DNA from 3 places in the Agrobacterium radiobacter genome. Region 3 is predicted to be linked to each of the others. Evidence: riboswitches for the same ligand, from Rfam matches in the RefSeq annotation. Region 3 holds a riboswitch; each other region holds the start of a gene.
What was found. Region 3 has a riboswitch for cobalamin ahead of nrdH (glutaredoxin-like protein NrdH). Riboswitches for the same ligand answer to the same signal wherever they lie in the genome.
Positions count from the first base shown of each region.

Region 1: linked by a shared signal. The riboswitch ahead of metE (5-methyltetrahydropteroyltriglutamate--homocysteine S-methyltransferase) and the one ahead of nrdH (glutaredoxin-like protein NrdH) in region 3 are both predicted to bind cobalamin.
Region 2: linked by a shared signal. The riboswitch ahead of MRBLRC7O_RS02675 (CbtB domain-containing protein) and the one ahead of nrdH (glutaredoxin-like protein NrdH) in region 3 are both predicted to bind cobalamin.

Region 1 covers NZ_JBEGHX010000002.1:732,473-742,955, reverse strand. Annotated here, with positions in the region: gene MRBLRC7O_RS17295 (glycerol-3-phosphate dehydrogenase) at 1-226, shown strand, start outside; gene MRBLRC7O_RS17290 (ROK family transcriptional regulator) at 246-1,478, opposite strand; gene xylF (D-xylose ABC transporter substrate-binding protein) at 1,720-2,760, shown strand; gene MRBLRC7O_RS17280 (sugar ABC transporter permease) at 2,840-4,153, shown strand; gene MRBLRC7O_RS17275 (ATP-binding cassette domain-containing protein) at 4,172-4,954, shown strand; cobalamin riboswitch at 5,024-5,236, shown strand; gene metE (5-methyltetrahydropteroyltriglutamate--homocysteine S-methyltransferase) at 5,335-7,683, shown strand; gene MRBLRC7O_RS17265 (hypothetical protein) at 7,873-8,106, opposite strand; gene MRBLRC7O_RS17260 (helix-turn-helix domain-containing protein) at 8,200-8,637, opposite strand; gene MRBLRC7O_RS17255 (hypothetical protein) at 8,764-9,927, opposite strand; gene MRBLRC7O_RS17250 (TfuA-like protein) at 9,924-10,483, opposite strand, start outside.
Region 2 covers NZ_JBEGHX010000001.1:542,605-553,087, forward strand. Annotated here, with positions in the region: gene MRBLRC7O_RS02665 (c-type cytochrome) at 1-51, shown strand, start outside; gene MRBLRC7O_RS02670 (c-type cytochrome) at 142-1,062, shown strand; cobalamin riboswitch at 1,110-1,343, shown strand; gene MRBLRC7O_RS02675 (CbtB domain-containing protein) at 1,506-1,688, shown strand; gene MRBLRC7O_RS02680 (CbtA family protein) at 1,700-2,413, shown strand; partial or broken gene MRBLRC7O_RS02685 (hypothetical protein) at 2,418-2,731, shown strand; gene MRBLRC7O_RS02690 (type 1 glutamine amidotransferase family protein) at 2,903-3,469, opposite strand; gene MRBLRC7O_RS02695 (GNAT family N-acetyltransferase) at 3,491-3,979, opposite strand; gene MRBLRC7O_RS02700 (MerR family transcriptional regulator) at 4,184-4,597, opposite strand; gene MRBLRC7O_RS02705 (hypothetical protein) at 4,708-5,058, opposite strand; gene dmeR (Ni(II)/Co(II)-sensing transcriptional repressor DmeR) at 5,188-5,460, shown strand; gene dmeF (CDF family Co(II)/Ni(II) efflux transporter DmeF) at 5,514-6,533, shown strand; gene MRBLRC7O_RS02720 (hypothetical protein) at 6,544-6,831, opposite strand; gene MRBLRC7O_RS02725 (quaternary amine ABC transporter ATP-binding protein) at 7,204-8,310, opposite strand; gene MRBLRC7O_RS02730 (ABC transporter permease) at 8,303-9,211, opposite strand; gene MRBLRC7O_RS02735 (ABC transporter substrate-binding protein) at 9,465-10,475, opposite strand.
Region 3 covers NZ_JBEGHX010000001.1:2,593,182-2,603,664, reverse strand. Annotated here, with positions in the region: gene MRBLRC7O_RS12780 (alpha/beta hydrolase) at 1-214, shown strand, start outside; gene nrdF (class 1b ribonucleoside-diphosphate reductase subunit beta) at 245-1,219, opposite strand; gene nrdE (class 1b ribonucleoside-diphosphate reductase subunit alpha) at 1,236-3,422, opposite strand; gene nrdI (class Ib ribonucleoside-diphosphate reductase assembly flavoprotein NrdI) at 3,410-3,808, opposite strand; gene nrdH (glutaredoxin-like protein NrdH) at 3,821-4,042, opposite strand; cobalamin riboswitch at 4,353-4,576, opposite strand; gene MRBLRC7O_RS12755 (nucleoside triphosphate hydrolase) at 4,710-5,339, opposite strand; gene MRBLRC7O_RS12750 (ATP-binding cassette domain-containing protein) at 5,336-6,118, opposite strand; gene MRBLRC7O_RS12745 (ABC transporter permease) at 6,118-7,200, opposite strand; gene MRBLRC7O_RS12740 (sugar ABC transporter substrate-binding protein) at 7,429-8,451, opposite strand; gene MRBLRC7O_RS12735 (ROK family transcriptional regulator) at 8,715-9,947, shown strand; gene recQ (DNA helicase RecQ) at 10,006-10,483, opposite strand, start outside.

The sequences.
Region 1 (10,483 bases), on a different contig from region 3:
CACCGACGTGTCCAGCCTCGGCCGGCATTTTGGCGGCACGCTTTACGAATGCGAAGTGCGCTGGCTGGTTGAGCACGAATGGGCCTTTGCGGCCGAGGACATTCTCTGGCGCCGCACGAAACAGGGCCTGCGCCTGAGCAAGGACGAGGCCGCCGGTCTCGATGAATTCGTGGCCATGCTGACAGGCGGTAAACAAAAGACCGAAGCCGTGGCGGAGCAGGCCTGAGCTTCCGTCAGGTTTTCCGTCAATTCCCTGAACTCCTCAGCGGTCTCTCGGGCCCGTCGGCGCTCAAGATGTAGTCGTCGGCAGCGGAAAGGGCGTGTTCCATATGCCCTTCGAACACCAGCTCCGGCTCGTGAGGGGCGATTGCGATTTTCGGCATGCCGCCGAAACGCACCGCCTGTGACTGTGCAAGTCCATCATGCAGGCCGCTTTCCAGAAGATCGAAATAACGCGTGCCGGGACCGATAATGAAAACCGGCATATGCCCATGCAGGCTGAAGAGGCGTGAAAGGCCGTTACCGAGCGCGAGGCCGGCGGTGCGGAAGGCAAACCGCGCCATTCGGCCCCCGGCGCGAGCCGAAGCGGCGATCTTGTCCACCTCGGCGATCGGCACGAATTTTGCCGGTTCCGCCTGCGGTGGTGCCTCGAAAGCCGACCGCAGGATGGCGTAGAAGCCGGAATAGGCCTCAATGCAGCCCCTGGTGCCGCAACGGCAGAGCGCACCATCGGCCAGATGCAGCATATGACCGAAATTGGGGGCGCTGACTTCGATTGCGCCGCCCGTTGCGCGGGCAATGCCAAGGCCGATGCTGTGGCCGAGCGACAGGGTGACGAGCGCTTCCGGCGCCGGGGTTTCCCTTGCGTGCTCCCGCATCCAAATGGCTTTTGCGGCCAGCAGCGTCTCGTTGTTCAGCGTCACGCGGGTGCGGCCGTCTTGCGAAATAAGCTGCTGGAAATCTATCTTTTCGTTACCGAGGACTGGCGACCACACGAGTACAGCCGTTGCCGCATCCACGAGGCCCTTGCTGCTGATCGAGACCTGAAGAATGTCGTGGCGGTTGATGCGGGAACGGTCCGCAAGTCTCGCAAGGCCCGCCAATATCGAACCTCCGAACGAGCCTTTTTCAGCCGTGATCCTCTGCTCGGTAAAGCGGTCCACCAGCTTGCCGGCATAATCGACGAGCGAATATTGCACGCTGTCGGAGGAGATGATGACGATCGCAACGTAGCAGAAGTCGCCGCTTGGCGCGAAGAGGATACGCGGCCGCCCGCGGCCGGCAGTGGCAAGCTGTTCTTTCCTGAGAATGAGCCCCGCACGTTCGAGTTCCATGGTGATGGCGGAAACGGTTGCGGAGGCAAGCCCGGTGAAAGTCGACATGTCGGTATGGGAAAGACTGCCGTGCAGACGCAGTGCCGCCATCACCGACAGGCTGTTTTTCTGGCGCACCAGTTCCGTGCTTGCAATGGCGGACATGGGCTGGGGCATGCTCCCTGAACGGCTTTTTTCCTGTCGTGCTGATCCCTCTGATGGCGCATGCCGAAAGCAAGATCAAGGCACCCGGATGCTGCCCGCAGCCGTTGTTGACAGCATGGGGAATCTCTGACATTAATTTTCTCGACTGTCGAGAAAATTGTGAAATCACAGAGACCGGCAGCTTTTTCCGGGCGTTTTTCCTGCATGGAGGTGCAGGCTTCGCCCTTACCGGGAGGACATCATGAATTCTTTTGCCAAGCTTTTGGCGGGTACGGCCGTACTCGTTTCCCTGCATACTGCCGCTATTGCGGCTGATCTCGTCGTTGGCGTTTCCTGGTCGAATTTCCAGGAAGAACGCTGGAAGACGGATGAGGCGGCCATCAAGTCCGCTCTCGACAAGGCCGGCGCGAAGTACATTTCCGCCGATGCGCAGTCGTCCGCCGCAAAGCAGCTGACCGACGTGGAATCGCTGATTTCCCAGGGCGCCAACGCGCTGATCATCCTGGCGCAGGACAGCGACGCGATTGGCCCGGCCGTTGAAAAGGCCGTTGCCGAGGGTATTCCGGTCGTTGGTTACGACCGCCTGATCGAAAACAAGAACGCCTTCTACATTACCTTCGACAACAAGGAAGTCGGTCGTCTTCAGGCTGCCGAAGTCTTCAAGGTGAAGCCGGAAGGCAACTATGTCTTCATCAAGGGCTCGTCCTCCGATCCGAACGCGGACTTCCTGTTCGCCGGCCAGCAGGAAGTGCTGAAGGCCGCCATCGACGGGGGCAAGATCAAGAATGTCGGCGAAGCCTATACCGATGGCTGGAAGCCGGAAAATGCCCAGAAGAACATGGAACAGTTCCTGACCAAGAATAACAACAAGGTCGATGCTGTTGTCGCGTCGAACGACGGCACGGCCGGTGGCGCAATCGCTGCTCTTGCCGCGCAGGGCATGGCGGGCTCGGTTCCCGTGTCCGGTCAGGATGCAGACTTCGCCGCGCTTAACCGCGTCGCACTCGGCACGCAGACGGTATCCGTCTGGAAAGACAGCCGTGAACTCGGCAAGGAAGCGGCCGGTATTGCGCTCGCGCTTGCTGGTGGCAAGAAGATGACGGAAATCAAGGGCGTTACCGCCTTTGATGGCGGCCCGAAGAAGGTCACGATGCAGTCGGTCTTCCTCAAGCCGATCGCCATCACCAAGGACAATCTGAACGTCGTGATCGATGCTGGCTGGATCAAGAAGGAAACGGCCTGCCAGGGTGTGAAGGCCGGATCCGTCAAGGCCTGCAACTGATCGACTATGTCCCGGTTCGGGCGCTGCGCCATGGTTCATGGCGCAGCGCCTTTTAAGATGTGAGGAGCACCGGCAGTTCATGGCCGATATGACCCAATCCAATTCCCCAGCGTCCGCCAAGACGGAAAAGACAGGCTCCATCGCGCGCTTCATCAGCGCAACGGAGCTTGATACCCGCCTGCTCGGCATGGTCGGCGCGCTTCTTCTGATCTGGATCGGATTTCATATCCTGTCCGGCGGCCTGTTCCTGACGCCGCGAAACCTCTGGAACCTTTCCGTGCAGACCGCGTCCGTGGCTGTCATGGCGACCGGTATGGTGCTCGTCATCGTCACCCGCAATATCGACCTGTCGGTCGGGTCGATCCTCGGTTTTTCCGGCATGATCATGGGTGTCACGCAAGCGGAGATCCTGCCGCAGATACTCGGCTTCGAACATTGGGCGACATGGATCGTCACGCTTCTGGTCGGCATTCTCGTCGGCGGCGCCATCGGCATGCTGCAGGGCTCTATCATCGCCTTCCTGAATGTGCCGTCCTTCATCGTCACGCTCGGCGGTCTGCTGGTCTGGCGCGGCGGCACCTGGTTCGTCACCAGCGGTCGCACCGTGGCGCCTATGGATTCCACCTTCCGCCTGATGGGCGGCGGCACCAGCGGCTCGATCGGCGCGACATGGAGCTGGATCGCCGCTATCGTTGCCTGCGTCGCCATCGTTGCGGCAATCCTCAATTCCCGTCACCAGCGCCGCCGTTTCGGCTTTCCACTGCGGCCGGTCTGGGCGGAATATTTCCTGGTGGCACTCGGCTGCTTCGTCGTCATCGGTTTTGTGGCTGTCGTCAACAGCTATCCCTGGCCGATCAACATCGCCCGCAATTATGCCGATGCCAATGGCATCACCTGGCCGGACGGCGGCCTGTTCATTCCGCACGGCATCGCCATTCCGGTGCTGATAGCGCTCGCCGTTGGTGCAGTGATGACCTTCATCGCCACGCGGCTGCGCTTCGGACGTTATGTATTCGCCATCGGCGGTAACCCGGAAGCAGCCGAACTCGCCGGCATCAAGACCCGCTGGGTCACGGTGAAGATATTCACGCTGATGGGTGTTCTGTGCGCCATCGCAGCGGCGATTTCGACAGCCCGCCTCAACGCGGCAACCAACGCCCAGGGTGAACTGGACGAACTTTATACGATCGCGGCGGCGGTCATTGGCGGCACCTCGCTCGCCGGCGGCGTCGGCACCATAGCGGGCGCGATGCTCGGCGCGCTCGTCATGCAATCGCTGCAATCCGGCATGGTGCTGGTGGGCATCGACACGCCCTTCCAGCGCATCGTCGTCGGTGTGGTTCTGGTCGTCGCCGTCTGGCTCGACACCATCTACCGCGCCCGCGCCAAGTAAGAACCGAGGAGAATCCCAATGACGGAACAAGTCACGCCCCTCGTGGAAATGCGCAATATTTCCATTTCCTTCGGCGGTATCCATGCGGTGGAAAACGCCTCAGTCGATCTTTTCCCCGGTGAGGTGGTCGCCCTTCTCGGCCACAATGGCGCGGGCAAATCGACGCTCATCAAGATATTGTCCGGCGCCTACCGGCGGGATGAGGGCGAAATCCTCATCAATGGCGAGGATGCGGATATCCGCAATCCCCGCGACGCCAAGAAATACGGCATTGAAACCATCTACCAGACGCTGGCGGTGGCGGATAATGTCGATGCGGCGGCCAATCTTTATCTCGGCCGCGAGCTGAAGACGAAATGGGGCACGCTTGATGATGTCGCCATGGAGGCTTCGGCCCGCGAGGTGATGGGACGTCTCAACCCCAATTTCCGGCGGTTCAAGGAGCCGGTGAAGGCACTGTCCGGCGGCCAGCGGCAGTCCGTCGCCATCGCCCGCGCCATTCTATTCGATGCCCGCATCCTCATCATGGACGAACCGACGGCGGCGCTCGGGCCGCAGGAAACCGCGCAGGTCGGTGATCTCGTCAAGGAGCTGAAACGGCAGGGCATCGGCATCTTCCTCATCAGCCACGATATCCATGACGTCTTCGACTTGGCGGACAGGGTATTCGTGATGAAGAACGGCAAGGTGGTCGGCCATGCCCGCACGGAAGATGTGACGAAGGACGAGGTTCTCGGCATGATCATTCTGGGCAAGGTGCCGTCTGGCGCTGTTGCGGGCCCGGGCGCGGTCGTCTCCTGATACCTGCCTTTAAATGAAATAAAGATATAAAGATTTCTTTATGTCTATTGACATTGTGACGCCCGTAGTGAGAAATGCGGGTGTCATGGTTCTCCGGGCCTGATTATTTCAATCCCGGAGCTAAGAGGGAATCCGGTGCGCCGACGATCGGCAAGACCGGAGCTGCCCCCGCAACTGTAAGCGGCGAGCCTTTGTCCAAGACGTCACTGGGGTGAACTCCGGGAAGACGGACAAAGGCGGCGACCCGTAAGCCAGGAGACCTGCCAGGACAAAATAACGTCCACGGGCGGGGTGTCCCGGTGGTTGCTGCAATGGTTCGGCAAGCCGGACCTGCACGCGTCCGCTTTACCCATGCCCCCACAACCAAATGGGGTATGACAATGTCAGACAAGACCATTCCAGTCGCATCGCTCGGTTTCCCGAGGATCGGCCGTCATCGCGAATTGAAGTTCGCGCTTGAAGGCTTCTGGTCCGGAAAGATTTCCGAAACGGAACTTCTCGAAACCGCCGCCAGGCTGCGCGCCGAAAACTGGGTGCTTCAGCAGGAGAAGGGGATTAGCCACATCCCCTCCAATGATTTTTCTCTCTACGATCATGTCCTCGATACGGCCGTGATGGTGGGCGCCGTTCCATCCCTCTATGGATGGGCGGGTGGAGATGTTTCCCTCTCGACCTATTTCGCCATGGCGCGCGGCAGCCAGAGCGAGGGGCATGCAGGCTGCGGCCATGTGCATGAAGGGCATTCGCATCATGGTCATGGCGTTCCGGCGCTGGAAATGACCAAATGGTTCGACACCAACTATCATTACATGGTGCCGGAGGTCTCCGAGGATCAGCATTTCGAACTGACCTCGCAAAAGCCGGTGGACCACTTCCTTGAGGCGAAGGCGCTCGGCATCCATACGCGTCCGGTCATTCTCGGTCCGGTCACGTTCCTGAAGCTTGCCAAGGCGCGTGAAGCTGCTTTCAAGCCGCTTGATCTGCTGGCGAGGCTGCTGCCTGTCTATGAAGAGCTGCTGCGCCGCCTGCACGCGGCAGGCGCAGACTGGGTGCAGATCGACGAGCCGGTCGCCGTGCTGGACCTTTCCGAGGGGGAGCGTCATGCGCTGGTTGTGGCCTATCAGGCTTTGTCCAGGGCCGCGCCGGATCTGAAGATCCTGCTCGCCACCTATTTCGGTGGGCTTGAGGACAATCTCGAAACCGTCACCGCGCTGCCGGTTGCCGGCCTTCATGTCGATCTGCTGCGAGCACCCACTGCGTTGGAGGCGGTGTTGAAGGCGCTGCCGGAAAATCGCGTTCTGTCGCTGGGCGTCATCGATGGCCGCAACATCTGGCGTGCTGATCTCGCCGCAATCGTCACCCGATTGGAACCCATCATCGCGTCACGCGGTGCGGCGGCGTTTCAGATTGCGCCGTCCTGCTCGCTGCTGCATGTTCCGGTCGATTTGGAACTGGAAACCGGCCTCGATGCCGATCTGAAAAGCTGGCTTTCCTTTGCCAGCCAGAAGCTCGACGAGATTGCCACGCTTGGCAAGGCTCTCGGTGAGGGCAAGGCCGCTGTAACCCCGGAACTGGAGGCTGCCTCGAAGGCGGTTGCCGCACGCCCATCCTCGCCTAAGGTAACGGATGCCGCCGTGCAAAAGCGTATCGCGACGATCGGCGATGCCGACAGGAAGCGGCTAAGCCCGTTTGCCGAGCGCCAGAAGCTGCAGTCGCAAGCCATTGCGCTGCCGCTTTTCCCGACGACCACCATCGGCTCCTTCCCGCAGACGCCGGAGGTGCGCAAGGCCCGATCAGCGCATTCGAAGGGCGCCCTGAGCGATGCGCAGTATGAAACATTCCTGCAGAAAGAAACGGAAGCGGCCATCCGCTGGCAGGAGGATATCGGTCTCGATGTGCTTGTTCACGGCGAGTTCGAGCGCAATGACATGGTGCAATATTTTGGCGAGCAGCTGTCCGGCTTCGCCTTTACCCAGCATGCGTGGGTGCAGAGTTACGGCTCGCGTTACGTGCGTCCGCCCATCATCTTCGGTGATGTGTCGCGTCCGAAGCCGATGACGGTCCGCTGGTGGGAATATTCCCAATCGCTCACCGACAAACCCGTCAAGGGCATGCTGACCGGACCGGTGACGATCCTTAACTGGTCCTTTGTCCGCGATGATATCGCCAGAAGCCTGACATGCCGGCAGATCGCGCTCGCCATCCGCGACGAGGTCAACGATCTCGAGGCGGCCGGGGCACAGATGATCCAGATCGATGAGGCAGCTCTTCGCGAAGGCCTGCCGCTTCGGCACCGGGACTGGCAGGATTATCTCGGCTGGGCGGTGGAATGCTTCCGCATTTGCTCCAGCGGCGTGGACGACCGCACACAGGTGCACACCCATATGTGCTATTCCGAATTCAACCAGATTATCGATGCCATTGCGGCGATGGATGCCGACGTGATCTCCATCGAGACCTCGCGGTCAAAGATGGAGTTGCTGGATGCGTTTCGGACTTACAAATATCCGAACCAGATCGGTCCCGGCGTCTACGACATCCACTCGCCGCGTGTGCCTGATGTCGGAGAAATGGTCGATCTTCTGGCGCTGGCGCGGGAGCGGCTTGACGACCGGCAGCTCTGGATCAACCCGGATTGCGGCCTGAAGAGCCGCAAGTGGGAAGAGGTCAGGCCGGCACTCGTCAACATGGTTGCCGCTGCCATCGAGCTTCGCCGCGCGGTGCCTTGATATGAAGTGAGGCCCGGTAAAACCGGGCCTCACTCATGGCTTGCGCCAATAAAATGTGGAGGAAGATATGCAAATGACTCTCCGGCTGGATGGAGCCAGCCGGACAGGCAAGAATGTTCCCAAGCTTTCACGACTGGAGGCCGGCGCGGAAACGCTCACTCCCGCGGGTTCATGCCGTTGCGAAAGCGTTCAATGCAGGTCGGCCTGTGCCAGGGCGCTGACATTGATTTCTGTGCTTACCGACGGCAGACCCTGCTGATTGATGTCCTGGGCCAGCGACAGCAATGCCATTTCCAGAAAATAGGTCGACATGCCCAGTTCCAGAGCCTTCGAGCGCTGGCAAAGATAGGAAACCATCCGCCCGAGCGCGAGAATCTCGTCTGCATTGTCCTGTTCAAGTATAGCTGTGGTAGACGCCACCATGATTCCCTCTCGACAGTCGACAGTATGAAAACGCTTTGATGTTGCGTTGTTCATTTCGACCATATCGAGCGTCACGCGAGCGTCACACCTGCGTCAATTGTCGTTTTTGTCTGCCGGCGCGCTGGCATTTTCCGCCGCTTCAGTCGCCGCGAGCGATGTCACGAGGGCGACGATGCTTCTGCGCACGGCGGCGCTCTTGATGCGCGAAAAGGCCTGGTTGAGCGAAAAACCTTCGTTCGAAGCCACGAAGGTCTGCATGGCATTGATCGTGCCAAGGGCCGGATTGGCCGGGTCGCCATCGGGCGTGGCATTGGCAAACAGGGAACTGACATCCACGCCGAGGATCGACGCAATGGCCTGCAGACGGGACGCGCCGACGCGGTTGGCGCCCTTCTCATATTTCTGTACCTGCTGGAAGGTGATGCCCAATCGCCCGGCCAGCGCACTCTGACTCATGCCGAGCGACTTGCGGCGCATTCTGATCTGTGCGCCGACATGGACGTCGATCGGGCTGGGTAGTTTGGCCTGCATTACAAATTCCTCCGGTTGAGGTTCTTAAATCCGATGATTATCAATTAATATTGTTGAAGGTATACATTCAACACAATTTCCACGGGTATTATGAAGCTTTATTGACAAAATAGCACGGTTTTTTGTTCATAATCGCGTGTCCGGGCCGCGATTTATTATTTTTGTCGCGCAACGCAACGCACCGTTGCGGCTTGAAAGATGGCTCCATCCGGCCACACCGATGGCCTGAAAGCCGAATCTGTCCCAAATTTTCCGATTCATCGCGTCGAATTCCTCAAGCGCTTCCCTATCGCCGAAATGCGGAATCCAGACGAATGGCCGTTTCTGACCGGAACGTGTGACATTTTCAAGAAGGACATTGTTGTAAAGCCTGGGCAGGCATTTGTTGGTATCGATGGCCGGTGAAACCGGGATGGGATTTCGTTCAATCGCAAAGCCTTGCCGCACAAGCGAAAGGGCCGAGGCGTCCAGCTTTCGTTTCAGATCGGTTGCGGCGCGGGCATTGCATCCGCCATGCGCGACGGGATCGGCAACGAGCAATAACGGCCGGCCCCCGCTTCTCAGACCGGTGACGGAAACGAACTGGTCAACGTGGAAGCCGCATTGGTGCATTCTTTCGCCGGCAATCTCCGCTCCGCAAATTGGAGTCGCGGAAGGAGTCAGAGATGCCGGGATAGTGCCGAGATCCTCCGGCCGATACCCGAAACTGAACACGCTTCGGTCGTCGAGAGCCTCAACCTTTCGCCATCGTTGCGACGGGATGGCCGCATTTCTTCCGATCCCACTGTCATCCTGCAGGCTAGAATGGCCCACCAGCCGAAAATCCGGGCCGACGAGCTGATTGCCCCCCGCCAAGGCGACATCGGAATACCTAGTTGCCGCTCCCAGATGCTCGGCCAGACTGACCCCGACGGCCTTTTCCGCCGCCAAAACAAACTCCGCACTGGCATATCCGTCGCGATCATTTCTCCGCACATGGAGCATATCCTGCAGCCATGGATGCGAAACGCTGTCGTTTCCGGCAAGGGGTATCAACTCGGTGGGGCAGTGGGTTGGCAGGCCGTCGAGCCAGCTTTGTGCGGGCGCAACACAGGCGCGATCGACCACGATAGCGGCAGCGATATCCGCAGGCAGGGCTGAAAGCAGGTTTCCGATGGGAATGAGCGGAGAAACGGTGTCAGCGGGTCCGTTGTCCGCAAAAAAGGCGGCAGGCAATGCGAACGCGATCGTGCGGATCAGCCCACCGCAATCGGGCACCAAAGGCAGTGCCGTGGACTGGACGGCGTTCAAGACGTCTTGTCCCCTGCCGTCTGCCGTGCAGTCAATTGCTGGAAAAACATCGTGTTCTGCAGTTTCCATGATGGCGGCGGGAATGGCAGCGTCTCGCCCGAGAGCACCGCCAGAAGCCTCGTCGCATCGTTTCTCTTGACGGAAACCGCATTGGCCGCGAGCAAATCTGCCGTCACAGAGCCGAGGCCGGCTTCGGCAGCGATGGAGCGCCATGTCCTGCGGGTAAAATGCAGGTTGCTGGCGGCACGCGCGAGCGCGTCATATTGCTCCGGGGTGAGCGCTTCACGGCAGGCCGCAAGCGTCGCTTCGGCGTCGACCAGCGCGACTGTCAGCGGGCGGTAGGCGAGTTCGCCGGGTGCATGGCTCACCGCCACATCGGCATCGGAAAAACGTTGCCCGTTCCGGTAGGCCTCGAAAATCTCACCGATGCCGATCATACCGAAGGAAGCGCATTCCGCCGCCCGGAGCGCACCCATGCTGGCGGCGCCGAAAACGCTGACGCCGCTGGACAGCGCATAGAGGATTTCCTTGTGCCAGACGGCGGCGCAATCGCCGT
Region 2 (10,483 bases), 2.1 Mb from region 3:
CTCGGGGCCGATTGCGGCACCTGCCACCAGACCTACCGTCTGAAGAAATAATCGAATGATTCTGGAAACGCCGCTTCCCGGCGGCGTTTTCTCACGCTCGAAAGGCATCTGACCGGGTCAGGTGAGAATGGGGAGAGGGGTATGTCCTCCATCTGGACGAAACTCGCTGGCGGGGCCGTGGTCGCGGCGATTGCCGGCTACGGCATATTCGCCTGGGTCACCGCGCCGGAACGTCAGGCGCCAAGCCATTGGGTCAGCCTTGGCGAACCGGATCTGGCCAATGGCGAAACGCTGTTCTGGGCGGGCGGCTGTGCAAGCTGTCATGCCGCACCCGATGCGAAGGGTGAGGCGCTGTTGACGCTTGCGGGCGGGCAGGCGCTGAAAAGCCCCTTCGGCACCTTTCATGTGCCCAATATTTCTTCCGATCCGCAGCATGGTATCGGCGGCTGGACGCTGGCGGAATTCGGCGATGCGATGACGCGTGGTGTGGGCAGGAACGGTGAGCACCTTTACCCGTCCTTTCCCTATGCCTCCTATGCCCGCATGACGCAGAAGGACATCAACGATCTCTTCGGTTATCTGAAAGCCCTGCCGGCCAGCCAGAACGATGCGCCGGATCACAAACTGCCGTTCCCGTTCAACCTGCGCATGGCGCTGGGCGGCTGGAAGTTCCTTTATTTCGACCCCTCCGCACCGCCGCGCGTCGAGCTTGCCAATGCCAATGCCGAATTGCTGCGCGGTCAATATCTGGTGGAAGGGCCGGGCCATTGCGGCGAGTGCCATACGCCGCGCAATGCGCTCGGCGGTTTCCTTGCCGATAAGTGGCTGGCTGGCGGCCCCAATCCGGAAGGCGAAGGCCGCATTCCTGACATTACCCCCGGCTCGCAAAGCATCGGAAGCTGGGCCAAGGTCGATATTGCGAGCTATCTGGAAACCGGCTTCACCCCGGAATTCGACAGCGTCGGCGGTTCCATGGTCAAGGTGCAGCAGAACATGGCGCATCTGACGGCGGATGACCGCGATGCGATCGCCGCCTATCTGAAGGCCATTCCGGCGCGGTAGGGTGCCCTGGGCGCATGCGCGCCCATTGACTCCCGCCGCCACCCATCGGATAACAATCCTGTGATGGTTCCTTCCGGGCGTTCCGGAAGGTGAAAAGGGAACACGATAGGGAGAAATCCTCATTCGTGGCTGCCCCCGCAACTGTGAGCGGAGAGCCTGAAACGAAGTGCCACTGGCAAGCCATTTTCCGGGAACCGAGGTTTCCAGGGAGGGCGATGCCGGGAAGGTGTTTCAGGTTTTGACCCGTAAGCCAGGAGACCTGCCATCACGGAAATGTCCATGCCGGCGGGGTGTCCGGAAGAGCGGAATTTCAGGGTGGCGAGATCAATGCCTCCCTGTGTCAGTCTCGTATCCCCGTGGTGAAGTGTATCGCATGCGGTCTTGCGGCTCCCGCCGTTCGGCCGTGTCTAAAGGCGCGGGGTCGCGCCGGGAGAGGGGTCACCATGTCCATCCAGCAGAATACGGCCAATTCAGCCGTTTCCGCAAAAACGGGCAGCTTCGCGCAATCGCTGACGGCGATCGTGCTTGGCCTGTTTGTTGTCGGTTTTGTCGGCTTTTCCCATGTGGAAGCCGTTCACAATGCCGCGCATGACACGCGTCATGCCAATGCCTTCCCCTGCCATTGAGGGGAAACGGCATGTCATCTTTTCGCAATATCGTCTTTACCGCGGTTCTCGTCGGCATTCTCGGCGGCTTTGCCGTGTCTGCCATGCAGGCTTTCGGCACCACGCCGCTCATCCTTCAGGCGGAAACCTATGAGAGCGCCGGTGGCGAGGCGCCTCACAGCCATGATGCGACGGCGCCCGGTGCTGCGGTTCCCGCCCATGAGCACAATGACGAGGCCTGGGTTCCGGCCGATGGCTTCGAGCGCACCGCCTATACTGTCGCCGCCAATGTCCTGACCGCCATCGGTTATGCGCTTGTCCTGACCGGCCTTATTTCGCTGCGCGGCACGAATGGCGGCTGGCGCGAAGGCCTTCTCTGGGGCGTTGCCGGTTTTGCCGCCGTCATGCTGGCCCCGATGATCGGCCTGCCGCCGGAACTGCCGGGCAGCCCGGCCGCCGCACTTGAGGCGCGGCAGATCTGGTGGCTCTCGACGGTTGCCGCAACCGCGGGCGGCATTGCGCTGATCGCATTCCGCCGCGAACCCTGGGCCATCGTTCTGGCGCTGGTGTTGATCGTCGCGCCGCATGTGGTGGGCGCACCCCTGCCGCCGGAAGGTGAACATGCGCTGGCGCCGCTGCCGCTGGAGCGTCAGTTCATCGTCGCCGCCACCATCACGAGCTTCGTTTTCTGGGCTTTGCTCGGAACATTGAGCGCGTTTTTCCTGAAGCGCTTCCAGCAGGCGTAAATCCATGCAGGACGCAGCGGAATGGAGTGAGGAACTCGATGCGCTGCGTTTTGCCGTTCCCGGTCACGGCGCTTTCTGCGCCGTGCACCGCCTTGCCTTCAAGGCGGTGCTGGGGCCGAGCCCTACAGAAGAGGGGGCTCTTGCCTTTTCCACGACCATGAGGTCGCCTTTGTGGCGGCGGCACTTGCCAAGATAAAACATGCAAATTCACCTGCCGGCCGTAGCCTGCATTTGAACAGCCGCGATATTCGCCGGGCGATTGCCGGGGAGGGCGGCGATCACGCAGCACGTGTTTGCCGGGTGCTGGATCAGCGATAATCATCGCTGTTCTCACCTCCGTCATCCCGGCCTCGAGCCGGGATCCAGCCAGCCCAAGTCCTTGGGCTGAGAGGAGTCTTTCCGCCGCGCAGACGCGCGTCGGCTGGATTCCGGCCCAAGGCGGGAATGACGGGGAGTAGAGGGAGTGCAAACAACCGAGACGGCTGCGCCTCAGCGATGCTCCGCCGCAAAAACCTGAAGTTCCGCCTCGGCTTCCGGACCAAAGAGGCCGAGGTGTTTCAGGATTTCCACCGCAAAACTCACCGGCGCGCTGCCGGCGGCCGTGATGATGCCGCGATCGCTGACTGCTTTCGGCTGGTCGCGATAAAGCGCCTCGCCGCTATAGACGGCATAGGCCTTGTGCGATGCCAGCGAATTGCCGGTATGGGCGACATCGTTCAGAACGCCCGTGCCGCCGAGCGCGCTCGCCGCCGCACAGATGCCGGCCACCAGCCGGTCCCTGTCGCGAAACCGGTGCACCAGCCCGCCAAGATCGACAGCCGTTCCCTTTTCCCAGCTGAGACCGCCGGGAATGACAAGCGCATCGATGCCAACAGGATCAAGCGCGTCATAGGATGTGTCAGGCGTTACATTCAGCCCGCCCATGGACGTTACCGGCCGGCCATCAGGCGTGGCATAGATGATTTCGACGCCGAGATAGCCGCGCGCTGCGGCAGCAAGCAGCGCCGGTTCCCAGTCAGCAAAATCCTGCGCGAGCGCAATGGCGATCCGTGTCATGGTCGTCTCCGTTGATGCCAATCAGGCAATTGACTGCATGTAGCGCATGCCGGTAACCGGCCGGGGCGCGAAATCCATGTTTTCGTAGAAGCGATGCGCCGCGACATTGCCTGTTGTGGCGCTGACGGAAAGATAGTCGCAGCCGAGACGCTTGGCGATATCGCGGGCGCGGGAAACCAGATGCTGACCGGTGCCATGGCCGCGATGGCCGTCACGCACGAAGAGATGATGCAGCTCAAGCCCGCGCCGGCCTTCCTGCGCCCTGTAGAGCGGCAGAAGCAGGGCGTAACCGATCAGCGCGCCATCGGCTTCGGCCACGAGGCCATGCACCCAGGGCAGCGGGCCGAACAGGTCGCGTTCCAGTTTCGCCGGCGTGATCGCCGCCGCATCGCCGTGGTAGGAGGCAAGCAGCGTGATCATCTCGTTGAGTTCGGGCAAGTCCGTCTTGCGTGCGCCACGAATGATGACGACGGGCGGTCTTTCGAGTGTAAGGGAGCTATCTTCGGTCATTTTTTCGGTCCTTTGGTCTTATCGGTGCCGTCAGGACGCTTGAGAAACAACAAAGCCGCCTGACGGCGGCTTGTTGACAACATGATCTGTCGAGCCGCCCTTAGAGGTAGGCCCAAAAGTACGAGCAGGAGATGGGTGCGCGTTCGTTGATCATGGAAAATGCAATGCGCCCGAATCCGTAATCTGTCAAGCCCGGTTTTCCGTTCAGTGCTCACCCTCGCACATGTCATGATTGGAAAGCGCGCGGATGACGTAACAATCCTCGATCGAATGGCCGTGGCAGTGGGAGACGATACGCTCCAGCTCATGCTCCAGCTTCTTGAGGCTGGCGATCTTTTCTCGCACATGGGCGAGATGTTCGGCAGCGATGCGGTCCGCGCCCTCGCATGGCATCTGCCGGTGCTGGCTAAGCGCGATCAGTTCGCGGATGGCGTCGATGTTCAGCCCGAGATCCCGCGCATGGCGGATGAAGGCCAGCCGGTCGAGGTCGGCCTTTTCGTAACGGCGCTGATTGCCCTCCGAACGGTCGGCCTCGCGGATGAGGCCCATCTGCTCGTAATAGCGGATCGTCGGCACCTTGACGCCGGTACGTTTGGACAATTCACCGATGGACAGCATGACTTTCTCCATATCTCGGGCAAAGACGGGAGAACGGGGTGGCTCCGCCGTTCATGGTCTATGCTCTAGTCTCTAGAGATATTGCTTTTCAGCCCGCCATTCAATGGGTTTCAGGCGGCGTCATCCACGCCAAGCGCCTGGGCGAGCGCTTTGAGGACATCATTCTCGATGCCGGATGCGGCTTCTGGCTGTGCCGATGCGGCCATGTCCAGGGCGGGCGTTGTCGTGGAGGTGCCGCTGTCGAGATTCCAGAGTGCTGTGGCGAGGCCGAAGGAAGCACTGGCGGCGGCCGGCGCGATGGCCGTGGCAGCGGTTTCGACGCTCGAAATGGTGCGATGCGCGGCGCGGGTCAGCTCCAGCAGGGCTTCGGTGGTGGAATGGGTTTCCTTGCCTCTCGCCGGCTCAAGGCTCCGGAGCGGAGTGGGATGATAGCTGCTGATGGTTGCTGCGATAGTCGTCATGACTGAGTCCCCTAAGTTTCATGGGGAGATCTCTTAAGGGTCGAAACATTCGCGAAGATTGCGTCAAGCGGGGCTTGAACGGAAAATCTCGCTCATATAGTATACCCCCCTATAGTATATGAGGTCCCCATGTCCCATACGATCCGCAACAAGGAGAAGCTTCTCGCCCGCATCCGCCGCCTGAAAGGGCAGATGGAAGCGGTGGAGCGTGCGCTTGATGATGCCAAGCCCTGCGGCGAGGTGCTGCAATTGCTCGCTTCCGTGCGCGGCGCGCTTTCCGGACTGACGGGGGAGGTGATGCAGGAGCATCTGCATGAGCATGTGGTGCATGCCGAAAACGAAGACGAACGGGCCCGGGCGGCGGAAGAGCTGGCCCAGGTGCTGAAGACCTACATCCGGTGAAATCGAACGGGCCAGCAGATCAGACAGGCCAGTAGCAAACAGGATTGAGCGACATGATGACGACATCCGAACACCGCGCAGCAGCCGGTCACGACCATGTTTTCCTCGGCCAGAACCACGAGCGCAATGAGAGGCGCGTCTGGATGGTCATTGCGCTGACTGCGGCCATGATGGTGGCGGAAATCGTTGCCGGCCACTGGTACGGCTCCATGGCGCTGACGGCGGATGGCTGGCACATGTCCACCCATGCGGGCGCGATGCTGATTTCGGCTTTGGCTTATCTTTATGCCCGTCGTGAGGCGCGCAACCCGCGCTTCACCTTCGGCACCGGCAAGTTCGGCGATCTCGCGGGTTTTGCCAGCGCGATCGTGCTGGCGGTGGTGGCGCTGCTGATTGCCGTGGAAAGCGCTATGCGCCTATTCAATCCCGTCGAAATCGATTTCAACCAGGCTATCCTCGTCGCCATCATCGGCCTTGCCGTCAATCTTCTCAGCGCCGTGCTGCTGAAGGATGATCATCACCACGATCATGGGCATGGACATGGCCACACCCACGGTTCGCATGCCCATCACGGCCATGGCAGCCACGCCCATCATGATCATGGCTCGCATGCCGGTCACCATGCTGACCCCGGCGCAAAGGGCGGCAGGGACAATAATCTGCGCGCGGCCTATCTGCATGTGCTGGCGGATGCGCTGACCTCGGTTCTCGCCATCGTCGCGCTGTTGCTTGGCAAATGGAACGGATGGTCGTTCCTTGATCCGGCCATGGGTATCGTAGGCGGTCTGGTCATTGCCCGCTGGTCATGGGGGCTGATCCGCTCCACGGCGACGACCCTGCTTGACGCGCTGCCGCCGGCGGAGGATTTGCCGCAGGAAATCCGTGAAAGCGTGGAGACGGAAGAGGATCGCATCACCGACCTGCATGTCTGGCAGGTGGGGCCGGGGCATCACGCCGCCATCGTGGCGATCCATTCGCAGGCGCCGAAGGCGCCGGCTTTCTACAAGCAGAAACTTGCCGCCATACATGAACTGTCCCATGTGACGGTGGAAGTGAGCCCGGCAAGGGCCTGATTGGAATCGTTTATTCGGTATATTCCGAATAGGCGCTGCGCACCCATTCCGCCTGTGCTTCCGCCTTGTCCTCGGCGGAGGCCGCCGCCGGATCCTGATAGGCAGGTGCGCTGCCATTGCCGACGGCCCACAGCACGTTGGCCAGCGACTGGGAAAGAATGGTGCTGGAAACGGTCGGGTTGCCGGGGCTGCGTTTGACGGCCTGTTCTTCAGCCGCATTCTGCGCGCCGCCGGCTTTTTCAAGCTCGCGAACACGCCCCTGGTAATTATATCCGCCGATATTGCTTTCAATCTGCATGTCGGTGATTCCGCGTTCAAAAGTTAACGAATAGTTAACGGCGGGGACTTGTCCGAAACTTGCGCTTGCTGCGCTGCAGCGATCGCCGAGGGTTGACAGCCGGCGAAGTAGTGCTTCGTTTTTACATGACTGAAGGCGGTACCCTGATTTCGCACGGCGGCGAGGGAGAGCATGTGGGCGCTGGCACTTGGACGCTGACACCTGGGCTCAAGGCTGGCACTGAAATACGCCTTGCCGCACACTCCACGTCATCCTCGCCCTTGAGGCGAGGATCCATAACCGGGGACTTACTGGCGCAAAATGGATCCTCGCCTCAAGGGCGAGGATGACGTGGAGTGTGCGGCAAGGCTAGTCAGCTCCCGGAATGCCGGATCAAGCCGTTTCTTTCTCCACCGGAACAACCGTTTCCTCAGGCTTCTCCGGCTCCTCCGCCGCTTCCACCTTAACCTCCGCCTCCTGCGGCGCGGGCGTCACCATCGCGGCCACCAGCGTGTCGAGACCGATGCTGCCGACGGGCTTGCCGTCCTCGTCCACCACATGGGCGGTCGTTTCGTTGGCTTCCGACATGTCGCGGGCGATTGTTTCCAGCGTCGCGTTTTCCGGCACGGCCATGCCTTCGGGGCGGCTTTCGAGCGGTTCCATGACAGTGGTTGCCTGCAGCACACGGCCGCGATTGACGTCGCGCACGAAGTCGGTGACGTAACCATCCGCCGGTGAGAGGATGATGCTCTGGCCGTCGCCCTGCTGCACGACTTCGCCGTCTTTGAGAATGGCGATATGGTCGCCGAGCCGCAAAGCTTCGTCCAGATCGTGGGTGATGAACACCACGGTCTTTTGCAGCTCCTGCTGAAGATCGAGCAGCATGGTCTGCATATCGACACGGATCAGCGGATCGAGCGCCGAATAGGCCTCGTCCATCAGCAGAATATCGGCGTCATTGGCAAGCGCGCGGGCAAGGCCCACACGCTGCTGCATGCCGCCGGAAAGCTGGTTCGGATAATAATCCTCATACCCCTCCAGGCCGACACGATTCAGCCAATAACGGCCTTTCTCCTCGCTCTCCTTGCGCGGCACGCCCTGAATATCGAGGCCGTAAACGCTGTTTTCCAGCACGGTGCGATGCGGCAGAAGGCCGAATTTCTGGAATACCATCGCCGTTTTGTGGCGGCGGAATTGCCGCAGCGCCGAGGTGCTCATGCCGCAGATATCCTCGCCGTCATAGAGAACTTCACCCGCGGTCGGGTCGATCAGCCGGTTGATGTGGCGGATCAGCGTCGACTTGCCGGAGCCGGAAAGCCCCATGACGACGGTGATCTTGCCGCCCGGCATGGTGATGTTGATGTTGTTGAGGCCGAGGACGTGGTTGTGTCTGTCGTTCAGTTCGACCTTGTCCATGCCTGATCGCACAGCTTGGAGGTATTTCGCGGGATGCCTGCCGAAGATCTTGTAAAGATTCCTGATTTCGATGCTTTTAGCCATGGGAGACCTCGCGGTATTTCTGCAGGCGCTTGCCGAAAGCCTGGCTCGCCCGGTCGAACATGATGGCGATGGCGACCAGAGCGAAACCGTTCAGGAAGCCCACCGTGAAGAACTGGTTGTTGATGGCCTGCAGCACGTTCTTGCCGAGCCCACCGACACCGACCATGGAGGCGACGACGACCATGGCGAGCGCCATCATGATGGTCTGGTTGATGCCGGTCATGATGGTCGGCAGCGCCAGCGGCAGCTGCACGTTGAAAAGCTTCTGGCCATTGGAGGAGCCGAAGGCGTCGGCCGCCTCAAGCACTTCCCGGTCAACGAGCCGAATGCCGAGGCTGGTGAGGCGGATGACGGGCGGAATGGCGTAGATCACCACTGCGATCAGGCCCGGAACCTTGCCGATGCCGAAAATCACCACCACGGGGATGAGATATACGAAGCTCGGCAGGGTCTGCATCACGTCGAGCACGGGATTGATGAGGCGTTGCAGGCGTTCCGAACGTCCCATCAGGATGCCGAGCGGCAGGCCGATGACGATGGCGATCAGCGTGGCGATGGCGACGATGGAGAGCGTCGTCATGGCGTCGCGCCAGAGGCCGACGGCGCCGATCATGAGCAGGGAAATGGCGGTGCCGCCGGTGATCTTCAGGCTGCGCCCGGCCAGATGCACGATGGCCAGAATGACCAGCATCGTGATGATCCACGGCGTTTGGATGAACAGCCGCTCCGAGGCATTGAGGAACAGCTGCAGCGGATGCACGACCACGTCGATCGCATCGCCGTAATTGCGCACGATGTCGCGAAAACCGTCATCGATGGTCTTGCGTGCCACACGCATCGTACTGTTGTCGATAGCCGGGAACTTGCAGAGCAGGTCCGGCAGGTAGTTGCAGAGGGCCATTATTGTTGTTTTCCCTTTGGGTTGGGGGGGGGGGCGGCGGGCAACGGAGGCTGGGGTACCCCCCTCTGTCCTGCCGGACATCTCCCCCTCAAGGGGGGAGATCGACCTGCGGCAAGGTCTCGCCCATCACACACGTTGCGGATTTGGGAGAAGGGTGCGCCCAGCTGATCTCCCCCCTTGAGGGGGAGATGTCCGGCAGGACAGAGGGGGGTAAAGCCACGGATAAAAACCGAAGCTTCCCCCCATCAACCAATCACATCGAAGCCTTGATCTTCTCCGCCACCTCGGCCGGAACCCATTTCGTCCAGATGTCCTCATGGTTTTCGAGGAAATACTCCGCGCCGTCCTCGTTGGTGCCCTGGTTTTCATCCATCCAGGCAAGGATCTCGGCGACCATCTTGTTGTCCCAGCTGCGGGCCTTGATGTAATCCATCGTCACCCCGGCCTTGCCTTCGAAGTCCTTGGTGATGACCGTAAAGACATCCGCCACCGGATAGGCGTTGACCTTGGGATCGGCGCAATCGACCTTCGCCGTGCATTCGTCGAAATGGGCGCGGTCGAGTTCGACGCCGTCGTCCAGCTTCACCATCTCGTATTTGCCGAGAATGGCGGTGGGCGACCAGTAATAGCCGAGCCAGCCCTGCTTCTTTTCAAACGCATTGGCGATGGAGCCATCAAGACCGGCGGCAGAGCCGGTGTCGACCAGCGTGAAGCCCTTTTTGTCACCCTCGCGCGCCTTGTAGAGATTGGCGGTCGTTACCTGGCAGTTCCAGCCGGACGGGCAATTATGCACGGCGCCCTTGCTGGCGTCTTCCGGGGCGGGGAAGAGTTCGGGATGTTTCAGCGCGTCTTCGACGGTCTTGATGTCGGGGTGTGCGTCGGCGATGAATTTCGGGATCCACCAGCCTTCGATGCCGCCTTCGCTCAGGATTTTCGACGCTTCGATCATGCGGCCGTCTTTGACGGCGGCGCTAAGCGGTTCGCGCACGGCGTTCACCCATAATTCGGGGGCCATGTCCGGCTGGCCCTTTTCGTTCATGGAAGCGAAGGTCGGCATGGTGTCGCCGGTGACGACATTGACCGTGCAGTCATAGCCGTTTTCCATAATGAACTTGTCGACGTAAGCCGCGACACCCGCGGATGCCCAGTTCATTTCGGCGATGGTGATGCTGCCGCAGCTATCGGCGGCATTGGCGGAATGTGCTGCACCGGCAGCGATGGTAAAGCCCGTTACGAGAATGGTCGAGGCCAGGAGTTTCTTCATAGGAGACC
Region 3 (10,483 bases):
AGAGGGCGTGCAATTCGTCGATATCTCCAATCTGGAGGCGTCGGACCCACTCAATCACGACCGTTATGCCGCGCTGGCCTCCATGGTTCCGCAACTGGAGGCAAGCAGGCGCGGCGGTGATATCAATAGTGCAGGAGCCTTCGTATTCGATGCGATCGGCGCAACGGTCTCCAGCCCCTTCCGCCTTGCGAGCCAGGTGGTGAACCCGCAATAGGCTTTGCGGGTTCCTGCTGACATCAGGGTTTCAGAAATCCCAGTCTTCATCTTCAGTCGCGACCGCCTTGCCGATGACATAGGACGAGCCGGAACCGGAGAAAAAGTCGTGGTTCTCGTCGGCATTGGGTGAGAGTGCCGACAGGATCGCTGGATTGACCCGGCAGGCCTCGGCGGGAAACAGCGCCTCGTAACCCAGATTCATAAGGGCCTTGTTGGCGTTGTAATGCAGGAACTGCTTGACATCCTCGGTCAGGCCAACGCCGTCATAGAGGTCTTCGGTATATTTCGCCTCGTTGTCATAAAGCTCGAGCAGGAGATCGAAGGCGAAGTCCTTGATTTCCTGTCTCTCCTTTTCGCCGAGGCGCTCCACCGCCCGCTGGAACTTGTAGCCGATATAATAGCCATGCACGGCCTCGTCGCGGATGATGAGGCGGATCAAATCCGCCGTATTGGTAAGCTTGGCGCGGCTTGACCAGAACATCGGCAGGTAGAAGCCGGAATAGAACAGAAAGCTTTCCAGGAAAACGCTGGCGATCTTCTTTTTCAGCGGATCGCCGCTGTCATATTCGCGCATGATCAGCGCGGATTTGCGTTGCAGGAACTCGTTTTCCTCAGACCAGCGATAGGCATCGTCGACATCAGGCGTGGAGCATAGCGTCGAGAAGATCGAGGAATAGGAGCGGGCGTGCACGGCCTCCATGAAGGAAATGTTGGAGAGCACGGCCTCCTCATGCGGCGTGGCCGAATCCGCCATCAGCCGCACGGCGCCGACGCCGTTCTGGATGGTGTCGAGCAATGTCAGCCCGGTGAAGACACGGATGGTCAGTTTCTGTTCTTCCGGCTTCAGCGTTCCCCAGGAGGGAATGTCGTTGGAGAGCGGCACTTTTTCCGGAAGCCAGAAATTCGAGGTCAGGCGGTTCCAGACTTCGAGATCCTTGTCGTCCTCGATGCGGTTCCAGTTGACCGCGCGAATGCGGGACGCGGGTTTTACGGCGATGTTCATTGTCTTGTCCCTCAATTCAGAGCGTGCAGGAAACGCAGCCCTGAACCTGCGTGCCTTCCAGCGCCATCTGGCGCAAACGGATGTAGTAGATCGTCTTGATGCCCTTCTTCCAGGCGTAGATCTGCGCCCGGTTGATATCGCGCGTCGTTGCCGTATCGCGGAAGAACAGCGTCAGAGACAGGCCCTGATCGACATGCTGGGTGGCCGCCGCATAGGTGTCGATGATCTTCTCAGGACCGATCTCATAGGCATCCTGATAATATTCGAGATTGTCGTTCGAGAGATAGGAAGCCGGGTAATAAACGCGGCCGATCTTGCCTTCCTTGCGGATTTCGATCTTCGAGACGATTGGATGAATGGAAGACGTCGAGTGGTTGATATAGGAGATCGAACCTGTCGGCGGCACAGCTTGTAGGTTCTGGTTATAAAGACCTGATGCCATGACGTCCTGCCTCAGCGCCTTCCAGTCCTCCTGCGTCGGAATGGCAATGCCGGCCTTTTCGAACAGTTCCTTCACCTTTTCGGTCGCGGGCAACCATTCCCGGTCGGTATATTTGTCGAAATAGTCGCCCGAGGCATATTTCGAATTTTCAAAGCCCTTGAAGCTCTGGCCTCTTTCCACCGCCAGCCGGTTGCTAGCGCGGATGGCATGATAGGTCACGGTGTAGAAATAGATATTGGTGAAATCGACGCCCTCTTCGGAACCGTAGAAGATGCGTTCGCGCGCCAGATAGCCGTGCAGGTTCATCTGGCCGAGCCCGATGGCGTGGCTCGCATCATTGCCCTTTTCCACCGAGGGGACGGAGGAAATGTGGCTCATATCAGACACTGCTGTCAGCGCCCGGATGGAGGTCTCGATGGTCTTGCCGAAATCGTCCGAATCCATTGCAGCGGCAATGTTGAGCGAACCGAGATTGCAGGAAATATCCTTGCCCATATGGCTGTAGGACAGATCGGCATTGAATTCGCTCGCTTCGCTGACCTGCAGGATTTCCGAGCAGAGATTGCTCATGCTGATGCGGCCGGCGATCTGATTGGCGCGGTTCACCGTGTCCTCGAACATGATGTAGGGGTAACCGCTCTCGAACTGGATTTCGGCGATCACCTGAAAGAATTCGCGCGCCTTGATCTTCTTCTTGCGGATGCGGCTGTCGGCGACCATTTCGTGATATTTTTCGCTGACCGAAATCTCGGTCAACGGCACGCCATAGACCCGCTCCACATCATAGGGCGAAAACAGATACATGTCCTCGTTGTTGCGGGCGAGTTCGAAGGTGATGTCGGGGATCACCACGCCGAGCGACAGCGTCTTGATGCGAATTTTTTCGTCGGCGTTTTCGCGCTTGGTATCAAGGAAGCGCATGATGTCAGGGTGATGGGCATGCAGATAGACCGCGCCAGCACCCTGGCGTGCGCCAAGCTGGTTGGCATATGAAAAAGAATCTTCCAGCAGCTTCATGACAGGAATGACGCCGGAGGACTGGTTTTCGATCTGTTTGATCGGCGCTCCGAATTCGCGAATATTGGTCAAGGACAGCGCCACGCCGCCGCCGCGCTTGGAAAGCTGCAAGGCCGAATTGATGGAGCGGCCGATGCTTTCCATATTGTCTTCCACCCGCAGCAGAAAACACGAGACCAGCTCGCCGCGGCTCTTTTTGCCGGCATTGAGGAATGTCGGGGTGGCCGGCTGGAAGCGGCCTGAAATGATTTCATCGACCAGATTGCGGGCAAGTTGCTCATCACCACGCGCAAGGGCCAGCGCCACCATGCAGACGCGATCCTCATAACGCTCCAGATAACGTTTTCCGTCGAAGGTCTTCAGCGTATAGGAGGTGTAATATTTGAAGGCGCCGAGAAAGGTCGGAAAACGGAATTTCCGGGCATAGGCCTCGTCATAGAGGTCACGAACAAAATTGAAGGAATACTGGTCCAGCACCTCCTGCTCGTAATATCCCTCCGTCACCAGATAATCGAGCTTTTCCCTGAGGTTATGGAAAAATACCGTGTTCTGGTTGACGTGCTGGAGGAAATATTGCCGGGCGGCCAGCCGATCCTTGTCGAGCTGGATCTTCCCGTTCTCGTCGTAAAGGTTCAGCATCGCGTTCAGCGCGTGATAGTCCAGCCCCGCATCAAGCGGTTTCTGGCTTGCGGCTGCCGGCTGTTTGGCGTCCTTGCGCAGCGCGCTCGAGGTCAGCGTGTCCAAAATCGTTCCAATCCATGTTTGACGTTGGCGACGTCTTCTTCCGTGCCGAGAAGCTCGAAGCGATAGAGAAACGGCACCGCGCATTTGCGCGAGACGATATCTCCGGCGGATGCGAAAGCGGTGCCAAAATTCGTGTTTCCCGCCGCGATGACGCCGCGAATGAGATTTCGGTTGGAGGGCTCGTTCAAAAACCGGATGACCGGCTTAGGCACGGCCCCTTTGGTGCCGCCGCCCCCATAGGTGGGGGTGACCAGCACATAGGGTTCCGACACATGAGGCACGTCGTCCTCAGCGCCGAGCGGCAGGCGAAACAAACGCCGCCCCAGTTTCAGAAGGAAACGATGGGTGTTTTCAGAGCGGCTGGAATAATAGACGATCAGGCCCATCACCTTACCGCCTCAGCTGATCGAGCCGATCATATCCGGCCGGAAACCCGCCCAATGGCGTTCGCCGGCGACGACCACGGGAACCTGCATGTAACCAAGACCCCGGACGTGATCGAGCGCATCCGCATCTTCGGAGATATCGATGATCTCATAGGGAACACCAATGCGGTCGAGCGCACGATAGGTGGCGGTGCACTGGACGCAGGCGGGTTTGCTGTAAACGGTGACGGTCATGATTTCCTCTCTCGAAGCCGATTTCGGACACGGCTCAACATTGCCGATTACAATCGCAATCGGGTGGCGGTGGATCTGTCATTCAGGTGAGGCGCGTAGCCCAAGCAACTCTTCGCATTTTCGGATGGAAACCGGGCTCCGGTTTTCCCAAAATGCTGCAAGCCGCACAAAATCACTCTCTACGCCGACGAGCGCAGCAACTTAAAGAAATGCACTGGCATGACTTCACCCCGAAGCTTGTTCTGGAGGGGGCAGAAAAGGGCGCACGCAAATCATTTGCGTCAACACCTTCCTCCGGACACCCCGCCCGTGGACGTTTGCGCTCAAGGCAGGTCTCCTGACTTGCGGGTCACAACATCTATTCCGGCCTTCCCGGAGCTTTTGGCTCCAGTGACCCAAATCGGAACGATGCTCGCCGCTTACAGTTGCGGGGGCAGTTTCGGCCTTGTTCCGCCATGATGGCGTTACGCACCGAATTCCCGTCTTAGCTCCCAACCCTTGCGAATCGGAAGAACCTTGAACACCACATATAGTATATGAGGAAATTTTCACGTCAATGAATAGACACACAAAAGCCCCACCCTGTGGATCAAAAAGATTCAACACATGGTCAACAAAGGCTTAACGGCAAACGCGCTTTGCCGGTAAAGAACTGGAAAGCGTTAATCTATTCCCAGATATCGATGTGAATATCGGCTGGACGGGCGTTTTCGATCACCCTTTTTCCGTTGGGAAGATCGTTTACGAAAAGCTTGGCATGGATCTGAGCGGCATCGAGACCATAACCCTGCCATCTGTTCCGCAGCCTCTCTTCCAGCACGGCGACGGACGGGCCCACGAAGATGGTGAGGTCAAAGCTCTCGGAGAGGTTTGTCCAGGGCGCTTCGTTCAGCAGCAGATAGTTGCCTTCGGCAAGGATAAGGCGTGTTTCCGGCGCGATCGCCCGGGCGGACGCAATGGCAATCTCCCGGGAGCGGTCGAAAACCGGAACAAGCACCTCCTGCCCGCCCTTGCGGACAGCGGACACGATATCAAGGAAGCCGCGCACATCGAAAGTTTCAGGTGCGCCTTTTCGCGGCAGCAGGCCCCGTTCCTCAAGAATGCCATTGTCCATATGGAAGCCATCCATGGGCAGGACGGCAGCCGTTTCGCCTCGCGCGCACAAGGCCTCGCAAAGAGCATCCGCCAGCGTGGATTTGCCGGCCCCAGGGGGACCGGCAATGGCTATGATGAAACGGGATTGACCCTCTGCCCGCCGAAGAACGTCTTCGACGATCGTCTCAAGCTTCAGCGTCATGCGGCAAGCGTTTCCTTCGGCGCTTCCTTGGCGCCGGTCATGAAGGCGACGGCGTCGGACATGGAATAGTCCTTCGGATTGATGACGCACAGGCGCTTACCGAGCCGGTGGATATGGATGCGATCCGCAACCTCGAAAACATGCGGCATGTTATGCGAGATCAGGACAATCGGCAGACCGCGGGAGCGCACATCCAGAATAAGCTCGAGAACGCGACGGCTTTCCTTGACGCCGAGTGCCGCCGTCGGCTCGTCGAGGATGACGACCTTGGAGCCAAAGGCTGCCGCACGCGCCACCGCCACGCCCTGGCGCTGACCGCCGGAGAGGGTTTCCACCGCCTGATTGATGTTCTGGATCGTCATCAGGCCGAGTTCCGACAGTTTTTCGCGGGCGAATTTTTCCATGGCCGGGCGGTCGAGCGCCCGGAACAGGCTGCCCTGAATGCCGGGCTTGCGGATTTCACGGCCGAGAAACATATTGTCAGCTATGGACAATGCGGGAGACAGCGCAAGGTTCTGATAGACGGTTTCGATGCCCGCCTTGCGCGCCTCGATCGGCGAGCGGAACTGCACCGGCTTGCCTTCCAGCCTGATCTCCCCTTCATCGGGTGTCACCGCACCGGAAATCGCCTTGATGAGAGAGGATTTGCCGGCGCCGTTATCACCGATGACGGCAAGGATTTCGCCCGGATAAAGGTCGAAATCGGCATTGTCGAGGGCGGTCACACGACCGTAGCGTTTGACGAGATTGCGTGCTGTGAGGATAGGTTCTTTTGCCATCAGCCTGCTACCTTTCTGATCCACTGGTCGATTGCGACAGCCAAGATGATAAGGACGCCGATCAACAGATAGGTCCATTGCGGGTCTGTGCCGATAAGCCGGAGACCGAGTGAAAAGACGCCGACGATCAGCGCACCGAAAATCATGCCCATGATGGAGCCGCGTCCGCCGAACAGTGACAGGCCGCCGATAACCACCGCGGTGATGGATTCGATGTTGGCGAACTGGCCGGCGGTCGGCGAAACCGAGCCGATACGGCCAATGAGGGCCCAGCCGGCAAAGGCGCAGATGAGACCGGACAGGGTATAAACGGTGGTCAGCATACGCTTGACATTGACACCAGCGAGTTCCGCAGCATCAGGATCGTCACCCACGGCATAAAGATGGCGGCCCCAGGCGGTGCGGTTCAGCACATACCAGAGCAGGGCGACCAGCAGAACCATGGCGATGACGCCATAGGTGAAGACCGCGTTGCCGAAACGGATATTGGCGCCGAAGAACTGCAGGATCGGCGCCTGCTGGGCAATGTCCTGGGCCCGGATCGTCTCATTCGCGGAATAGAGGAAGTTGGTCGCAAGCACGATCTGCCACATGCCAAGCGTGACGATGAAGGGCGGCAGGCGCATGCGCGAAACCAGCACGCCGTTGATGAAGCCGCAAAATGCGCCGACGGCGAGACCACAGAGAATGGAAAGCTCCGCCGGAAGACCGTAACGGAAGGTAAACTGCCCCATGACGACGGAGGACAGAACCATGATCGCGCCGACCGAAAGGTCGATGCCCGCCGTCAGGATGACAAGCGATTGCGCGGCGCCAACGATGCCGACGATCGCAACCTGCTGCAGGATGAGGGTCAGCGAGAAGGCGGAGAAAAACTTGCCGCCTAGGAGCAGGCCGAAAATAACCAGCGACAGCACCAGAACGATAAGCGGTACGGCCGCCGGGCTGGAATGGAGAAAATGCTGGAATTTTTCCAGCGCACTCTTGTCGTGCGTATCGAAAGCGGCGACCTGCGTCGAACTTCCCGAAAGCACCTTTTCAAATTCATTATGCGGCTGAGCCCGCACCGGCTGATCGCTCATTGGATTTTCCTCCCGATCGCTCTATCGCATCAGCCCTGACACCTGGGTCTATCTCCAAAGAGAATGATGCGTAGATTTCAAAGTGTTGTGAAGCGGCCTGTGTCATCCCCGCAGGGGCGCGCAACGCGCTCGTTTATTCCTTTGTCCGATCCCCCGGATCGTGCCTGATATTCATTCTGGTCCAAGGGCGGGGGCACGAATGCCCCCGCGGGTTTCAAAGGTGAGGCATCAGCCCCAGCACTTGTTGAGACCTTCCTTCGTATCGATCGAGTCGAGGCCCTTGACCGGCTTGTCGGTTACCAGCGTCACGCCGGTATCGACGAAGTTCTTGCCTTCGGTCGGCTTCGGCTTTTCGCCCGTATCGGCAAACTTCTTGACGGCTTCGACGCCGAGCGCCGCCATCAGCAGCGGATATTGCTGCGAGGTCGCGCCGATCACGCCTTCCGCTACGTTCTTGACGCCCGGGCAACCACCGTCGACGGATACGATCAGAACATCCTTTTCGCGGCCGACCGCCTTCAGCGCCTCATAAGCGCCGGCAGCTGCGGGCTCGTTGATGGTGTGGACGACGTTGATGGTGGGGTCCTTCTGCAGCAGATTTTCCATCGCTGCACGGCCGCCTTCTTCGTTACCATTGGTGACATCGTGACCGACGATACGCGGATCGCTCTCGTCGCCGATCTTGTTGATGTCCTTCACGTCGATGCCAAAGCCCTTCATGAAGCCCTGGTTGCGCAGCACATCAACCGTCGGCTGGGAGGGGGTGAGGTTGAGGAAGGCGATTTTCGCATCCTTGGCCTTGTCGCCGAGGCTGCCGGCGGCCCATTTGCCGATCAGTTCGCCGGCGAGAAGATTGTCGGTGGCGAAGGTGGAATCGGCGGCATCAACGGGTTCGAGCGGCGTATCAAGGGCGATGACCAGAAGACCGGCATCACGCGCCTTCTGCACGGCCGGAACGATGCCCTTGGTGTCCGATGCGGTGATCAGGATACCCTTGGCGCCATCGGCAATGCAGGTCTCGATGGCGGCAACCTGGCTTTCGGAATCGCCGTCGATCTTGCCGGCATAGGATTTCAGCGTCACGCCCAGCTCTTTGGCCTTGGCGGTCGCGCCTTCTTTCATCTTGACGAAGAAGGGATTGGTATCGGTTTTGGTGATGAGGCAAACCGAAGTATCGGCCGCAGACGCAACGGACGCGAAAGAAACGCCAAGCGCAAGCGCGCCCAGAAGAGCGGAAACAGTGGTCTTCATGAGATCCTCCCAATGGATATTTGAGCACCGTGACGGTTACCCGACGATCCCGTCTCCTCCGAGAACAATGATCGTTGACCCAGATGGAACCACCAAAGGAAACGGCTGTCAATAAATAAATCCGATTGAATTATTAATTCTCTATGGCATTCTAATAGGCGGCAGGGAGGAATATCGCCGCGTCGTTTAACGTTGCGATAGCAAGATTGCCATAAAGCCTGCTGTATCGGTCGCGACGGATATTGCGGGCGGGAGGATGACATATGAGACAATCTGTCGAGACGACGCCGCCGGCGTCGCCCACCACCATGGATATAAGCAGCGGCGCCAACCAGATCGGGGTGCGCGCCTATAATGAGCGGCTCGTGCTGTCCCTCGTTCGTCGCCACGGCGGACTGTCAAAAGCCGAAATATCAAGACTTTGCGGCCTTTCGGCACAGACCGTCTCCGTCATCATGCGGTCGCTTGAAAAGGACGGGCTTCTCATTCGTGGTGAAAGACTGCGCGGCAAAGTCGGCCAACCTTCGACGCCGATGCGGCTTAATCCTGACGCCGTCTTTTCTTTTGGCGTAAAGATCGGCCGGCGCAGCGTCGATCTCGTGCTGATGGATTTTGTCGGCCGGATCAGGCTCAAGCTGCGCAGAACCTATCCCTATCCCCTGCCGGAATGGATATTGCCATTCGTAATCGACGGCATAACGGAGCTCGAATCGAAGCTTTCGCCGGCCGAGCGAGAGAGAATTGCCGGCGTCGGCATCGCCGCGCCATTCGAATTGTGGAACTGGGCGCAGGAAGTGGGCGCTCCGCAGATTGAAATGGAGCGATGGCGGGGCGTCGATATCCGGTCGGAAATTGCTGAAAGCGTCAGCTATCCCGTTTTTCTGCAAAACGACGCGACCAGTGCCTGTGGCGCTGAACTGGTTTTCGGGACAGGCCAGCATTATCCGGATTTTCTCTACGTCTTCATCGGCTCCTTCATCGGTGGCGGCGTCGTTTTGAATTCGGCGCTGTTTTCCGGAAAGACCGGAACGGCCGGCGCTATCGGCCCCCTGCCGGTGCAGGGGCAGGACGGCAATACCGTCCAGCTTCTGAAAATCGCGTCGATCTTCGTTCTGGAAAATATGTTGCGGGATAGGGGCATCGATCCGCGTCCCCTGTGGTTTTCTCCAGACGAGTGGATCGATTTCGGCGAGCCGCTGGAAAGCTGGATCCGAAAAACTGCCGCGGCTCTGGCGCAGGCCGTCATTGCCGCCGCCTCCATCATCGATTTTTCGAGCGTTATCATCGACGGCGGTTTTCCCGATTGGGTCAGAACAAGGATCGTAGCCGCCACCCGCCTTGCCCTTAAACACCACGATTTGCAGGGTGTCACGCTGCCTGACATCATCGAAGGTGCGGTGGGTAGCCAGGCGCGGGCAATCGGCGGTGCTAGCCTACCGCTGTTTTCGCGCTACCTCATCGATCAGAACGTTCTGTTCAAGGACACGACCGGCTGAGCCTTTGTCGGAGCCCACCGATTTTTGCTTACCCGGCTTTTCATTCGATTTCTGCCGGTCACTCGCCAGCGGCGTGCTGCATGATCGCCGCCAGAAAGGCTGGCCCGTAGCGCTCCAGCTTGGTGTCTCCGACGCCGGGAATCCCAGCCATTTCCTTCGCGGAGACCGGTTTTGCCGTGGCAAGTTCTATCAGGGTCTTGTCGTGGAAAATCACATAGGGCGGAACGTTCTGCGCACGGGCAATTTCCATGCGCTTCGCACGCAGTGCCTCAAAAAGACTGCGATCAGCTTCAGGCAAAATCGTCGATACCGTGTTGCGGGGCGTCTGTTGCCGGGCGGAACGCGGAGCAGATGGTATCCTCAGCATCAACGCAGGTTTTTCGCGCAGGAAACGCCGTCCGTCCTCGGAAATGGACAGTCCACCATGCCCGGACAGATCCACTTCAATCATGCGTAACGCAACCAGTTGACGCAGAATGGCGCGCCAGGTGCGATTGTCATGTTCCTTGCCTATACCGTATGTCGTGATGCGATCA